DNA from 2 places in the Marinomonas algicola genome. Region 1 is predicted to be linked to the other one. Evidence: predicted binding sites of a transcription regulator. Region 1 holds the regulator's gene; the other holds the start of a gene.
What was found. The regulator PhoB, encoded in region 1, activates phosphate uptake and scavenging genes when phosphate is short. The targets are predictions, from matches to a motif close to TGTCATANNNNTGTCANA.
Positions count from the first base shown of each region.

Region 2: a site for PhoB is predicted at 3,463-3,480, ahead of IEZ33_RS14850 (PhoX family protein). Genes of this name have one in related genera too.

Region 1 is NZ_CP061941.1:4,226,864-4,237,224, forward strand. Features, by position in the region: gene IEZ33_RS19440 (amino acid ABC transporter substrate-binding protein) at 546-1,568, shown strand; gene IEZ33_RS19445 (amino acid ABC transporter permease) at 1,674-2,849, shown strand; gene IEZ33_RS19450 (amino acid ABC transporter permease) at 2,859-3,962, shown strand; gene IEZ33_RS19455 (amino acid ABC transporter ATP-binding protein) at 3,987-4,766, shown strand; gene IEZ33_RS19460 (HDOD domain-containing protein) at 4,874-6,133, shown strand; gene IEZ33_RS19465 (chorismate--pyruvate lyase family protein) at 6,184-6,738, shown strand; gene ubiA (4-hydroxybenzoate octaprenyltransferase) at 6,735-7,589, shown strand; gene phoB (phosphate regulon transcriptional regulator PhoB) at 7,674-8,372, shown strand; gene phoR (phosphate regulon sensor histidine kinase PhoR) at 8,376-9,683, shown strand; gene IEZ33_RS19485 (response regulator) at 9,735-10,361, opposite strand, start outside.
Region 2 is NZ_CP061941.1:3,234,448-3,240,958, reverse strand. Features, by position in the region: gene IEZ33_RS14870 (sirohydrochlorin chelatase) at 1-890, shown strand, start outside; gene IEZ33_RS14865 (sensor domain-containing diguanylate cyclase) at 998-2,239, shown strand; gene IEZ33_RS14860 (putative quinol monooxygenase) at 2,279-2,629, shown strand; gene IEZ33_RS14855 (P-loop NTPase family protein) at 2,671-3,360, shown strand; gene IEZ33_RS14850 (PhoX family protein) at 3,558-5,462, shown strand; gene IEZ33_RS14845 (putative bifunctional diguanylate cyclase/phosphodiesterase) at 5,773-6,511, shown strand, end outside.

The DNA.
Region 1 (10,361 bases):
TAGATCTCCTTACAACAAATAAGGTTAAACTGACACTTAAGTATATTGCGAGCACTGGAAATGGAAAGCCCAAAATGAGTCAGTGTAAAATAATCAAAGAAAATATCGCTTTATTTGGCTTTTGTGCACCAAAATAAAACAACCCTTATGAGGGATGCGCTAAAGAAATTGCCATTAAATACACTTTTGATCTACAGAATTGCAATTTAGATAGACACTTTACACTATTTATAAAGAAACTAAGACATAGTTTTCTTTAAAGATTTTTTTTCAAGTGATTATATTTATAAATCAATAGATCACTATTTAGTCAAGTCTTACTTTAAATATCAAAAATGCACCACTAAAAACGCATTTTTCTCTTGACTACAGCGGCTGAACAGTCATTCTATATAGCAAGTGGAGATATTCACAGGATAATCCGCTGAAAAAATACAACAAAAAGAATAACAAAATGTTGGCACATGCTTTGCTTTATTAAAGTTTGAACGAAATATAAATTTTGTGAATGTTAACAATAAAAGAATGCCCTGGGAGGCTCAATAATGAAATCGAATGTAAGTAAGTTACTTTCAACTGCCGCAATTGCCGTTACAGTTAGTGCTGGAGCAACGGCAGGAACATTAGATGATGTAAAAGCAAAAGGCTTTATTCAGTGTGGAGTAAGCCAAGGAGTTCCAGGTTTCTCAAATGCGGATGAAAAAGGTGAATGGGCGGGTATTGATGTCGATTCATGCCGTGCTGCCGCTGCCGCTATTTTTGGTGATTCCACTAAAGTTAAATTCACTCCTCTTTCTGCAAAAGAACGTTTTACCGCATTACAATCAGGTGAAATTGATATTCTTTCTCGTAACACAACTTGGACTTACACTCGTGACTCGTCTTTGGGTCTGGACTTCACCGCTGTAAACTTCTATGACGGTCAAGGTTTCATGGTTCGTAAAGACCTAGGTGTTGAATCAGCTAATGACCTTGATGGTGCAACCGTTTGTACAGAGCAAGGTACAACAACTGAGTTAAACATGGCTGACTTCTTCCGTAAACACGGTCTATCTTATGTTCCTGTTATCGTTCAGAAAGCAGATGAAGCATTAGCCGCTTACGCATCTGGCCGTTGTGATGTATTCACAACGGATAAATCAGGCCTTGCCGCTCACCGTTCAAAACTTGCAGATCCAAGTGCTCACGTGATTCTTCCTGAAACGATCTCTAAAGAGCCTCTAGGCCCAGTAGTTCGTCACGGTGACAACCAATGGAAAGACATTGTAACTTGGTCTATCTTTGTTCAAGTTAACGCAGAAGAAATGGGCATCTCGTCTGAGAATGTTGCTAAAATTAAAACAGATACAAAAGATCCAGGCATCCGTCGTCTTCTAGGCGCTGAAGGTAATATGGGTGAGCAACTAGGTCTTTCTGCAAGCTGGGCTTATGACATTATTGCTCAAGTCGGCAACTATGGTGAAAGCTTCGAAAATAACGTAGGTCCTAACACAGCGGTAGGCTTACCTCGTGGCGTGAACAACCTATGGACTGAAGGCGGTGTTATGTACGCACCACCAGTTCGTTAATATTTGCTAATTTTTGCAAATACCATGGTATCGCACAGCTACAATTCAGTAGCTGTGCATCTCCCTCCTTTCCATCTGACGAGCAATTCTTTTGCCTGAAACGAGATGAGCGATAAAACTTCGACTAATAATAATAGCTTTTTTAATGATGCTGGCAATCGCGCCCTCATCTTTCAAATAGCGCTTTTAGCCTTGGTGGTTTTTGTAGGTTATTACCTATTCAGCAACCTTCAAGCTAACTTGGAGAACCGAGGAATATCAACAGGTTTTACCTTCTTAAATGAACCTGCCGGATTCCCAGTTCTAATTCACTTAATTGAATATACTGAAGCAGACACCTATGGTCGCGCTTTTATTGTGGCTTTGCTTAATACCTTCGTAATTTCCTTTATAGGTATTTTCTTCGCGACAATCATTGGCATAATCATGGGGTTAGCGAGATTATCAAAGAACTGGTTAGTCTCTCGATTGGCAACGGTATACATAGAAACTCTGCGTAATATTCCTTTACTACTGCAAATGTTCTTCTGGTATTTCGCCGTTCTGTCAACGCTACCCTCACCTAGAAACAGTATTTTGTTTGGTGACTTTATGCTCAATAAACGTGGCATATACTCACCCAACCCGATCTTTCAAGATGGTTTTGGTTTGGTTATTTTTGGCTTTATTGCGTCTATTATTGCCTCTATTGCATTGGTTATTTGGGCTAAAAAGCGCCAGACAAGAACTGGATTATGGTTTCCTGCGTATTGGGGCTCTTTAGGGATCATTATTGTAATGACCTTGGCTTTTTATTTTATGGCAGGTTCACCTATTGAGTTTGATCTACCTGCAAAAAGCCGTTTCAACATCACTGGGGGCATGGTACTTCCACCTGAGTTTGTGGCCGTTCTGATTGCTCTATCAACTTACACTGGGTCTTTCATTGCCGAGATCGTACGTGCGGGCATTTTATCGGTGAACTGGGGACAAACCGAAGCCGCCAGATCTTTAGGCCTAGCAGACAGTCTAACTCAACGTATGATTGTGTTACCTCAAGCATTACGAGTGATTATTCCACCACTCACCAGTCAATATCTCAACTTGGCGAAAAACTCTTCTTTAGGTGCGGCTATTGCTTACCCTGAATTAGTGGCCGTAGTGATGGGGACAACGCTAAACCAAACAGGTCAAGCAATTGAAACGATTGGTTTATGTATGTTGGTATACGGTTCATTGAGTTTATCTATCTCGTTCTTTATGAACTGGTATAACAAGAAAATGTCATTAACTGAACGATAAGAGGCGAATATGGCGATTATATTTAAACCTTCTCCAAGCCTACCACCTCCAATTAATTCAGTAGGTGCTGTGGCATGGGTAAGACAAAATTTACTATCCTCTCCACTGAATGTGTTTTTAACCTTATTCAGTGCGTACATTCTGTATTTGTTAGTGCCGCCTGTTATCCAATGGGGCATCATTGATGCCACTTGGACTGGGTCAAGCAGTCAAGCATGTAAAGCCGATACAGGCGCTTGCTGGGCATTTGTAGGGGCGTATTTTGAACAGTTCATCTATGGCTTATATCCAAGTGAAGAAGTTTGGCGAATCAATTTAGCCGTCATTCTATTGGTGTTAATGGTGGCCAGTTTTGCACTGAAAGGGATCAATAAACTATACCTTTCCATTGCGATTCTAGTTGTGTACCCGGTTGTTGCTTACTTTATGTTTGCTGGCGGTGTTTTTGGTCTTGCAATCGTTGAAACATCTAAATGGGGCGGACTATTCTTAACCACTCTACTTGGTGTTGTTGGTATCGTGGCTTCCTTTCCATTAGGGGTATTATTAGCTCTTGGTCGACGTTCAAATTTACCAATAGCTAAGTCAGTTTGTATTGTGTTCATTGAAACGGTACGTGCTGTTCCTCTAATCACTATCATGTTTATGGCATCTGTTATGATTCCATTGTTCTTACCAGAAGGTTTGAACTTTGATAAATTGATGCGTGTCATTATTGGTATCACCCTATTCTCCGCGGCTTACATGGCTGAGGTTATTCGTGGTGGCTTACAAGCCATTCCAAAAGGGCAATATGAAGCAGCGGACGCAATGGGGTTAACCTATTGGCAGTCTATGGTTTTGGTTATTTTGCCTCAAGCGCTTAAGTTAGTAATTCCTGGTATCGTAAACACCTTTATTGGGTTATTTAAAGATACTACGTTAGTTTACATCGTCGGTATGTTTGATTTATTAGGAAGGATTCAAGCCGCTACTCACGATTCAAACTGGTTAGGTACAAGTGTTGAAGGCTATGCATTCGCTGGTTTCGTTTATTGGGCTTTCTGTTTTGGTATGTCCCGATATTCTATGGCGATAGAACGCAAATTAGAAACCGGACACAAGCGAAACTAGACTATTTTTTTGAGGCCTATAAAAATGACTGAACGCAATATGGCACTGGCTCAACTAGAGCAGGGCGAAAAAACAATTATAGAGTTTAACGATGTTAATAAATGGTACGGTGATTTTCACGTCCTAAAGAACATCAACTTCAGTGTAAAATCAGGTGAGCGTATCGTTGTTTGCGGTCCTTCTGGTTCCGGTAAATCGACAATGACTCGTTGTATTAACCGTCTAGAAGAGCATCAAAAAGGCGATATTATTGTTGATGGTATTACCATGAATGATAACTTGAAAAACATTGAAGCCATTCGTAAAGATGTCGGTATGGTGTTTCAACACTTTAACCTTTTCCCGCATCTTACTATTTTGGAAAATTTAACTTTGGCGCCAATTTGGGTTCGTAAGACACCTAAAAAAGAAGCTGAAGAAATCGCGATGCATTATCTTGAACGCGTTAAAATAGCGAACCAAGCGGCTAAATTTCCAGGTCAACTATCTGGTGGTCAGCAGCAACGTGTTGCTATTGCACGCGGCCTTTGTATGAAGCCTCGCATTATGCTATTTGATGAACCAACATCGGCTCTTGACCCTGAAATGATCAAGGAAGTACTTGATGTCATGGTTCAACTTGCTGACGAAGGCATGACCATGATTTGTGTAACTCACGAAATGGGCTTCGCTAAAACCGTTGCCGATAGAGTGGTCTTCATGGATGCAGGTGAAATTGTTGAAGCAAACGAACCCAATGAGTTCTTCAATAACCCTCAACATGATCGTACTCAAAACTTCTTAAGCCAGATTTTGAACCACTAAAATTCAGGCTGAATGCTTAGTTTTATAAAAAGCCCCTTTTAGGGGCTTTTTATCGTTAATAATTTGATAAATTGGTTAACTTATTTTATTTATACGGGCTATATCGTATGCAGACACCGGTATCTGATGCTATCAAAGCAAGAATTGTTCATTTATGCGATCAGGCAGGGAAGCTACAGGTCATCTTTTCAGAAGCCGATATTCTCGATTTGTCTGCTCTCTCTCGGATAACAAAACGCAGATTAGAGCCAATTACCCACTTCAATGAACTAGGGGATCCACTTACCCGCTCATCAAAAATACCGACATTAATCGATAGGCGCTTGTTAACATTGAAAAAGGTGTCTTTACGCCAAGACGTTCAAGCCGATTATATTGAAATATCGGTTGAAGAGCTGGACTCTCTTTTTGAGAAAATAGATTGTTCCTACGAGAGCTTTACAATTCAGACGAACCATATCCATCCCATACATGACAATCATGCCTCTGATAAAGAACACCTCAGTGCAGCATTAGGCCGTTTCCAATCAATTCGCTTAAAACAGAGGTTAGAAGAAACATTAGAGTTGCCTCCGCTACCAGTATCGGCCAAGAAAATCATTAATTTATGCAGTCGTAAAGACGTTGATACAGATGAGTTGTGCAAAGTCATTAGCTTAGACCCTAGCCTTGCGGCTCAAGTGGTTAGCTGGGCCTCCTCACCCTATTATGGTGCTCCTGGTAATATTGAATCTGTTGAGGATGCTATTATCAGAGTATTGGGGTTTGATATGGTCATGAATTTAGCATTAGGGCTTTCTATGAAAAGTATTCTCGATTTGCCTCAGAATGGTCCAAGGCATTATCAGAACTTTTGGTATGATGCGGTGTTTCATGCAAGCCTTATGGAGGCTCTCGTTAAACGGATGCCAGCAAAGATTCGTCCAAAGATAGGCTACGCTTATTTGGCAGGCTTACTCCACAATTTTGGTTATTTGGTTATTGGGCACGTCCTACCAACGCATTTCTCAATCTTAGCTCGTCATCTCGAAGCAAACGCACACCTCCCATCCAGACTTATCGAGATGCATTTATTGCATTTTACGAAAGAACAGCTAGGATCTTGGCTATTAAGACATTGGGGGCTTCCTCGCATAATATGTAATGCCATTCGATACAGTCACACGCCTCAAATAGAAGAAGACAAGGATTTGCGTACCCTTGCAGGCGTTTTACATTGCTGTAGCGCTTTATATCATGGACAAAAAATAGAGGCGAGTGTGTTTGAAATAATTGGGCTATCAGAAGAGGAGTGCCTTTCCATCTATCAAGAAGTACAATCCTCTTCTAGTAAATTACAGGAAATGGTGGACTTACTTCAATCCTAGGCTTACTGACGAATAAACACCTATTTTTTGCGAAAACAAAGAGATTTTTTGTGCTAAATTTCAGTGTAACCAAACAATTTGACTATCATTGGCAACCTCTGTCTCAAGCTCGTATGGACAGTATTCCCAATAATCTAAAGTTCTGGCTCCGCGAGACAGGTTCTTTAACCGCGCTGTTAGAAAGACTGGGGATATTGTCCATAGAAGTCATTAATGACGGTTGGGGGCAGCCGACTCAAAGAGAGAGAAAGGCATTGTCGTTACGTGCACGTGAAGCAACAAGGGTTCGAGAAGTGATTTTGAACATTAATGGTACCCCCATGATTTATGCTCGCTCCATTATCCCAGCAAGCGCTTTAATTGGGCATTGGCGTCATTTAAGCCAACTGAAAAGCCAATCTCTGGGAGGCTTTCTATTCAAAGACAAAAAGTTAGTACGGAGTCCTATCGAAATAGTCTCTCTTCCAAGCAACGTATTTAATAACGTCAATGAAGCGGTTTGGGCTCGCCGATCGATTTTTAAACAGTACAATAAAGGCGTTTTAGTAAGTGAAGCCTTCTTACCCGCCATCACAACATTACCAGTGACACAGTTAATATTATGACAAAACTCCAAGCTTATCTTCAGCTTACTCGTTTCAACAAACCCATTGGTTCACTGCTGCTACTTTGGCCCACTCTATGGGCTCTTTGGGTATCTAGTAATGGCGACCCAGACTGGAAAATCGTCATCATTTTTATGCTTGGTGTCTTTTTTATGCGCTCCGCAGGCTGTGTCATCAATGATTATGCCGATAGACATGTGGATAGCGGTGTGGAGCGAACAAAGAATCGCCCTCTCCCTTCCGGTACGGTTTCTGAAAAAGAAGCTCTATTACTGTTCTCCGTTCTTTGTCTATGCAGCTTCGGTTTAGTCTTAATGACGGATATGAAAACCGTTTTACTCTCTTTCATTGGACTTGGACTCGCGGCTTTGTATCCATTTATGAAGCGCTACACTCATTTGCCTCAATTGTTTCTTGGACTGGCTTTTTCATGGGCTATTCCAATGGCATACAGCGCTCAAGGAGGTTCACTAACGGACCCTGTCTTATGGATGATATTTGTCTCTAATGCACTATGGACCATTGCTTACGATACTTACTATGCTATGGTTGATCGAGATGACGATTTAAAACTTGGCATCAAATCAACAGCCATTTTATTTGCGCAAAATGATTTACTCATTATCACTGTATTGCAAGGACTGGCTCTTTCTCTATTAATGTGGGTTGGTGTACTGAAATCCTTTTCTTTCATTTATTTTCTCAGTCTGATCGTCGCCGCTATTTTGTTCTCTTTACAGTATAAACAAGCTAAAAATAGAGAGCGGCAAGCTTGCTTTACCTCGTTCTTAGACAATAACCGTATTGGATACTGTATATTTTTAGGCATTGTATTGAACTATCTTTTATAAATATAAGACACAAATATGACAGTTTCATCTAATTGTCATATTCAAGGTCTTTAATAGGGATATTACGATTTAGGGGTAGATGCTGTGACGAGTAAAACTGTATTAATAATTGATGATGAATCATCAATACGAGAAATGATTGCCATTGCACTGGAAATGGCGGGATATAATTACTTTGAGGCGGAAAACAGCCAACAAGCTTACGAAATCATCATTGATAATAGGCCCGACCTCATTCTTTGTGACTGGATGATGCCCGGGGGCAGTGGTATAGAGCTAACCAGACGGTTAAAGCGAGATTCTCTTACCGCAGAAATACCTGTGATTATGCTAACCGCTAAAAGCGAAGAAGATAACAAAATTCAAGGTTTAGAAGTGGGTGCGGATGATTACATCACTAAGCCTTTTTCTCCTCGAGAACTCGTGGCTCGCTTAAAAGCCGTTCTACGCCGTGCCAACCCTCAAGGCGTAGACGAGCCTATTGAAGTCGATGGGCTATTATTAGACCCTGTAAGCCAACGTGTTACTATTGGTACAACGCCACTTGAAATGGGCCCGACAGAGTACCGCTTACTCAAATTTTTGATTACCCATCAAGAAAGAGCGTATTCCAGAGCACAGCTTCTGGATCAAGTCTGGGGGGGAAATGTTTATGTAGAAGAACGTACCGTTGATGTACATATTAGACGCTTACGAAAAGCAATCGGCGAAACTCATGATTACCTAATCCAAACGGTTCGAGGAACGGGTTATCGATTTTCAAGTAAACGAACTCCGCAGTAAATTATGAAAACGATTTGGCAACAGGCTTTTATTCGCTGGACACTGGGATTAGTTGTCAGTTTCACCATTGGCATCTTAATAGGCAAATTATTTATGTGCCTATTCTTATTTGTGCTGTTTGGACTGTGCTCCAATTTATATCAGCTGTATCAATTCCACAGCTGGGTTCGTCGGCTAGGAAAAGCCTCCCCACCAGAAGCATCAGGAATTTGGGGCGACGTGTTTGATGCTGTGTATCGACTGCAAAAGAAGCAAAGAAAATCTAAAAAACGCATGCGACGCGCACTTTCTCGAATAGAAAACTCCACCTCGGCACTGAAAGAAGGTGTCATTATGGCGGACAATTTAGGGAACCTTGAGTGGTGGAACGCGTCTGCGGGGCAATTTTTAGGTTTGATGAAACCCGTCGACAGAGGGCAACCGGTCACCAATATCGTCCGCAATCCAGAGTTCTTCCGCTATTTTACTCAGAAACGTTTCTCCGAACCTTTAGTTATTAAATCGCCGTCTCAAGAAGGCATTTATTTAGAAATTCAAACCACTCTGTATGATCAGAATGACCATCTTATTTTTGTCAGAGATGTGACGCGCTTGCATCTTCTAGAGCAAATGCGTAAAGACTTCGTTGCCAATGCATCCCATGAGCTCAAAACACCGTTAACGGTCATTAAAGGTTATTTGGAAACCCTGGATATGTTTAAGGACTCATTACCGAAGAGCATGCAAAAAGGTGTTGACAATATGACCACGCAATCAAACCGTATGGAACAGTTGATTGAAGACCTACTATTACTTTCACGTTTAGAAAGTAATGATAAAAGAGACATCGATCAATGGCATGACATCAACGAATTAGTCAACAATGTGGTGGATTCCGTCCAAGCCATAGGCACCAAACATACTATTCACATCGTGATCCGTTCAGAGTGTAGGCTGTATGGCTCTTATCGAGAGCTCTATAGCGCTTTTTCAAACCTTGTTGTGAATGCCATAAAATATTCCCCTGACGGAGGCAACATTACTATAAAATGGGAAAATCATTTAGATGAAGGCATTTTTTCGGTATCAGATGAAGGTCTAGGCATTGAAGCGAGATACATTCCACGTTTAACAGAACGTTTTTTTCGTGTCGATAAAGGTCGAGGCTCAAACACAGGAGGCACTGGGCTCGGACTTGCCATTGTTAAACACGTACTTTTACATCACGATGCTAAGTTACTTATCACTAGCCAACCAGGGCAGGGTAGCGTTTTTTCCTGTCACTTTTCAGGGAAGCGTATCCAACAGCCTTTAGCTCATAAAGAACAATAAAATCATGATAAATTCGGTTTTATGGTTCGATAAGTGAGAGCGCTATCCCTATTAAAGGCTCTTAAATAAAGCGTCAATAAATTTCTCTTTTACGTCATCCTGATCAATTAAACCCAAGGTCACGGTTAAAAAAGTGGAATCGTGTTTTTTCTCTGTCGTCGCCACACTTTGCACATAATAATTCAGTCGATTTACCGTACCCGAAAACTCCAAGTCCAATACAGACTGCCCCAATACCGCGGGAACAACGTCATCACTTTTAATTAATAATGTCGCTTCTGATTTAGCGAACTGAATCACCATACAGCGAAATTGTTTTCCTTCAAAGCGCACCATGGTGGGAATTTTCACATCTTTAATTGTGGCCACTTTTGCTGTAATAGCTGGCTTTGAGGCTGTTGCAGAGCCTGTTTTTGTCCCACCCAACAACACATCTAAAGAGCCTGCCGTATGACTTGTCATCCCCCCCTTTTTAGCCTTTGATGCACCACCTGTCATAGCGGCTAGAGCATCCGTTGCCGCAGGATTACGACTGGCTTGTGAGGTTAACGCGGACACTAAATCATGCTTCTTGGCAGCGGCCATAACCTTATTAATTAATTGCTCGCTAGAAAAAGGTTTTCCAAGATAATCCGTTACCCCTGACTGTACCGCTTCAACAATGTGACTCTTGTCGCC
Region 2 (6,511 bases), 990 kb from region 1:
ACGGGCGTGAGTTAGGGCTTCAAGAAGATATGATTGAGGCTTTTCAAGCACGTATTTATGAATCATTGGGAATCGATCCAAAGAATCCACCTAAAAGCTTGTACGATACTTTGTTGGTTGTTGTGGGTCGTGGTACGTCTGACACACTTGCCAATGCGGAAGCGGCGAAATTAACCCGTATTGTAAACGAAAACATGGGCTTTGGTTGGGCTGATACCGTCTACTCTGGTGTTACTTACCCTTCTGTTGGTGCTGGCTTAGAGAAACTGTTGAAGCTGGGTTATAAACGTGTTGTGGTCGCACCTTACTTTTTATTCACTGGGCGCTTAATTAAGCGAATCCAAGGGTATGTAGATAAAGTGGCGCAGGACAACCCTAGTATTGAATTTATTCAAACGCCTTACTTAAGTGATCATTGTAAAGTGATCGACGCTTTTGAAAATCGCGTAAATGAAATAATGACGGGGGAACTTACAGCACAAGGTGAAACGTTAATGAATTCATTTAAGCGCCGACTGGCCGCTGGTGAAGTAGACGTGCATCATCATCATGCTGAATTTACAGATCCGCAGGATGATACTCAAGGTTTGTCTGAGTCGGACCACGCCCATGATCACTCTGTTGACCTCAATCATTTACCAAGTCACTCTCATAGCCATAGCCATAGCCATAGCCATAGCCATAGCCATAGCCATAGCCATAGCCATTCGCATGCCCTCTCTCACTCTCATGGTGTCTATAAACACATTGGTCACCCAGAAGGTCCTAGAACCATGATAGGTGAGGGCATTTGTTGCTGTTTTATGGGGCAGTTTCCGCAAGATATTTTAGACGCTGAAAAGGATAACGCAGAAAGAGATTGTAGCAAAACCGCGTTTGCACATCGTTAGCGTCAGTGAGCATTCTTTTTTTGTTGGACAAATGGTTAAAAATAATTGTTTATCAGCGTTATTTGTTGCTATTTTAAACTGGTATTTTTTTATTTTTAGGTTTTCAAATGGTTAGGAACCCTCTTTCATTAATGGATTCACGTTACGGCATTATTATACATCGTGACTTTAAGCCTTTGTATGCAGACGAAAAGTGCGCATTACTTTATGGTTTTGAGACATCACACGAACTTGTCGCTATAGATTCTTTGTTGTCTCTTATTGCTGAGGATCAGCGAGCCTTAGCTCAAGAAATGTACACTGCGATAATGAGAGGGGAAAAAGACTCAACAGTACAACTCTTCAAAAACCTTGATCGTCATGGCGTTACTAAGCATATACTGTGTATTGATCATATTATTGAATGGGAAGGTGAGCCTGCATTACAAGTTTCTATTATTGATATGACCTCTCAAGTCGAATCAGAACATTTGTTAAGGGAAAGTGAGCAGCGCTTTCGTGATTTAGTTGAAGGCTCGATTCAAGGTATGGTCATTCATAGTGACTTTAAACCTCTTTTTGTCAATCAAGCGTACGCCGATATGCTTGGTTACGATACAGTCGAAGAAATACTGGCTTTACCCTCTATTGAAGTTTTTTTTGTTGGTGAAGACATATATCGTGCAACGAAAAGAGTGCAATCTATTCTCAATGGTGAATTAAGCAACAATAGAGAGCGTCATTTTAGTCGAACCAAAACAGGTGACGTTATTTGTATTGAGTTAGTTGAAAGGTCAATTGTCTGGGATAAGAAAAAAGTCATTCAGACAGTACTCATTGATGTCACTGAACAGGTTTTATTAGAAAAAAAATTAATTGAGACAGCAAATACCGATAGCCTGACGGAGTTACACAACCATCGTTTTTTGATTGACTCTTTTGACGCTTATTTTGTCGCAAAAGGCTTGTCTAATTTGTCTTGTATCTTGTTAGACCTCGACCGCTTTAAAACCATCAATGATACTTATGGGCATTTAATTGGTGATGATGTTTTGCGGCACTTTTCTACTATTCTGAAAAAAATAGTAGGTAGCCAAGGAATGGTAGGGCGTTACGGAGGTGAAGAGTTTTTAGTGCTGTTGCCAAAGCAAGGGTTAGATGATGCCCTGAACATCGCCAATCAAATCTGTGATAAAACACGGCTAACGCCTTTATTATCTGAGAAAGGAGAAATTTTCTTTACAGTTAGTGGCGGCGTGGTGGAGCATAAGGAAAGTGATCAATCTGTCCATCAAATTATAGACCGTGCTGATCAGGGGTTATATATAGCAAAACAGAATGGTCGAGATCAAATGGTCGTTATAAATTAAGTATTTCTTGAATATAAAATTTAACTACAGGATTTTAAAATGTCAAAAAAAGTGTACTGCATGGCTCAATTTAAGGCGAAGCCAGGCAAAGAAAAAGCCTTGTTTGAGGTTTTACAGTCTTTAGAGCCGAATACATTAAGAGAAGATGGGTGCCTGCAATACATTGTTACTCGACATATACCCAGCCCTTTTGCTGAGGGTAAAAGCTTTCCTATTGTCTTTAATGAAATATGGGCTGATATGGCGTCATTTGAAGCCCATTGCAAAAGGGAGGAAATTGGTGGTTTTTTTGAAAAATACTGTGTAGCGGAAGAGGGGTTAGCTGAAGATTGGAATGTCACCATTTACTCTGATGAGCCAGAGCAATACGACTCTCCAATATTCAGCTAGTTACAAGTGCAATAGGCTTTAATTTTTAAGTTGAGGATAATATGAGTAAAGTTCACTTTATTGGTGGAGAGAAGGGTGGTGTAGGTAAATCGATGACATCTAGATTGCTGGCACAGTACTATATTGATCGTGACATACCGTTTTTAGGATTTGATTGTGACTCCTCACATGGGACTTTTTCACGTTTTTATTCTGAATTTGCGTCTCCAGTTATTATTGGTGAAGAAGACAGCCTTGATGGCATGTTAACGGCTATTGATGAGAATCCAGAAAATGATTTGATTATTGATTTAGCCGCTCAAACGTCTCAGTCTTTGGGCCAGTGGATCGAAGAAACGGATGTATTTGGTTTGCTAGATGAGATGGGTTGCCAAGTATATCTTTGGCATGTGATGGATGACGGAGCCGACTCTGTGACTTTACTGGATACACTTATGACTAAGTACACTCAATCTGGTTTGGCGTTTGTTGTGGTGCAAAATTTAGGGCGTGGAGACAACTTTTCTCGCTTCCATAAATCAAAGACCTATTTAAAAGCGGTTGAGCGTGAAGCGGAATTTTTTGAACTAGCGAAGCTGCAAACAAAGTTAACCCAAAAAATTGATTTTAATAATTCCAGCTTTTGGGCTGTAGCGAATGATCGTCGCCTAATGAATATTGCGGAAAGACAGCGCATGAAAATTTGGCTTAAACATGGTTATTCTCAACTTGATATGCTTTTGAAAGATTAACGAGTATCGTGTCGGTATGGGTTGACACAATCCATACCTTATTAGTCCCCCTATGCCCACTCTTCTAATGTTCTCTTTATTGCTTCTAGAGCTTCACTAAACTGTCACGTCATTGACATATTAATCTATTACATTTGTTCTTAGCATAAGTGCATGATGCTGCTTAATAACTAAATTATGTTTTGGAGTAATGAGAGATGACCACTAAGAACACAGTTGAAATTGGTTTTGATGAGTTTGATGAAATCGTTCGTCCTGCGCCCTCGGTTGTTGATTTTGATAATGTGGCGGAAGCATCCATGTCTCGCCGTTCATTCTTAGGTGGCGGTGCGGCTTTTGGGGCCACCGCGTTTGTCATGGGGTCAACAACGTTATCGGCGGCTAATGCTGTTGCGGCGGGTAATAAGTCAAGCCGATTGGCTTTTGACATGGTAAAAGCAAATGCACTCGACACGGTTACCGTTCCAAAAGGATACAGCTGGCAAGTTGTGACCTCGTGGGGAGATCCATTATGGTCAAAAGCACCTGAACTTGATAAGTCAACAGGTGGTACAGGAGCATCTCAGGAAATGGCATTTGGTGATCACAGTGATGGCCTAGCATTTTTCAGACATAATGGTAAAAATATTTTAGCCGTTAACAACGAATACACAGATTCTAAAACGTTACTGTCTAATCGAGAAGGTGGTATTGCTGTAACAGCCGACGATATTCGCAAATCAAAAGCGGCTCATGGCGTATCCATTGTAGAAATCAATCAAAAAGACGGTAAATGGGGAGTAGTAAAAGACTCTATGTATAACCGTCGTATTACGGCCGACACTGAAATGGCTATAACGGGTCCTGCTCGTGGTCATGCGCTGTTAAAAACATCGTCAGATCCTAAAGGAGAAGTGGCTAAAGGTACTTGGAATAACTGTGGTAATGGGCAAACACCATGGGGAACTTACCTCACTTGCGAAGAAAATTTTAATGGTTATTTTTCTGCCAGTGATGAAAATTATAAGATCAGTCCAGAGTTGGCACGTTACGGTGTAAGTACTAAGGATCGAGGTTATAACTGGGCGATGGCGGACGATCGCTTTGATCTTGTTAAAAACCCAAATGAACCAAATCGTTTTGGATATATTGTTGAAATCGATCCAACTAATCCAAATTCAATGCCGAAAAAGCGTACGGCACTAGGTCGCTTTAAGCATGAGAATGCTGAAGTAGCGATTGCGGCAAACGGCCATGTTGTTGTGTATTTAGGTGATGATGAGCGAGGTGAGTTTTTATACCGCTTCGTTTCAGAAGGAAAATACACGGCGGGTGGTGATCATTCTGAATTGCTTTCAAAAGGTACTTTGTTTGTTGCTAAATTTCATGAGAATAATAAAGGTGAATGGCTTGCCCTTACACCTGAAACCACAGGTATGACAGACGCTGAAATTGCGATTCATACTCGTCTAGCGGCGTCTAAAGTGGGCGCAACGACCATGGATCGCCCAGAGTGGGTTTCATCGAATCCGAACAAAGTAGAAGTGTATTGCTGCTTAACCAACAATAAAAACCGAGGAGTGAAAACCAACGCTGGTGGTGATGCGACTCCTGCTGTTGGGCCTAACCCTCGAGTTAAAAATAACTTTGGCCAAATCGTGCGTTGGAAACCAATAAACGAAGATCATACTTCTCAAGAGTTTAATTGGGATTTATTCTTGTTAGCGGGTAATCCTGCTGTCTATGATGACGCCAATGCTGGTTCTAAAAACATTAATCAAGATAACATGTTTAACTCTCCCGATGGACTTAAGTTTGATTCAAAAGGATTGTTGTGGATTCAAACCGATGGAAATTATTCCAATAAAGACGGTTTTGCTGGTCAAGGTAATAACCAGATGTTGGTTGCTGACACTGAAACGGGTGAGATTCGTCGTTTCTTGGTTGGACCAAATGAATGTGAAATTACAGGAGCGGCTTGGAGTTCCGATAAAAAAACGATGTTTATCAGTGTTCAACATCCAGGGGAAAAAGGCAATTCAAACTGGCCTGATGGCGGTGACTCTATTCCTCGTTCAAGCGTTATTGCGATTACACGTGATGACGGTTCTGTCATTGGTTAAAAAGTGATTAGGAAAAAGCCACGTCTAAGTAATTAGGTGTGGTTTTTTTTTGTCTATTAAAAAGAGAGAGGGGCTATTATTTTATTCATTCTAAAAAGAGTATTTTTATCAACTCTTTTTAAATCCACCTATTATTATTCAGAGAGTTATATATACTGTTTGCAGTATTTTTTAATTGGTTAATTCTAATACAACTGGTCAAATAATGTAGTCAAAAAAATGTAATAATGTGGTATTTTAACTAAAAAGAGTGATGATTTTAAAAGGGCTATCTGAGAAGATAACGCTTTTATATCCTTAGGAGGTTAGGTTGCAGTTTGCGTTTACTCGTTCATTGTTTGGTAAGCAAGCCATTGCCACATTATTGCTAGCCGTTATCCTCAGCCTCATTGTGAGTGCACTTACCTTCTATTCAAATGTAATCTCCAGTCGTGAAGCCATTTCCCAAGAGTTTAATGCATTGCTAGCTGTTGTTGAAAAGCCAGCGGTTCAGGCGGCTTTTAGGATAGACGAAGTGTTGGCTCAACAACAAATTAATGGACTAATGCAAAACAAATATGTCTTAAAAGCGGAAATGCTGGATGAAAATGGCAACATATTTGCCTCAAGTTCGAGAAGTGTACAACATTCGGTTTTTTATATAGAGATGGCGAATTGGTTGTTACCAAAGATCGATCAGTTTGAGTTGGTATTACGCTATGAAGACCGTAATGTTATTTTGGGAAAAATTATTTTAACCGCCGATAGAGAATTTTTAATAGAAGAGATTCTGGAACAGAATGTCCTTTTGTTAATCGGTTCCTTAGTAAAAGACATTCTATTGGCGTCTTTGATATCGTTGTTCTTTTACTACATGGTTACTAGACCACTTAAAAAACTCACCGTTACCCTATCTGAATCAAGTCGTAAATCGATACATAGGCTTCCAATTATTACACCGGCAGGACACGAGAATGATGAACTCGGAGAATTAAGTCGGGTATTTAGTAGAGTATTTCAAAAATTAACCGATACACATACGGCGCTTGAATACAATATCGTTCATACAC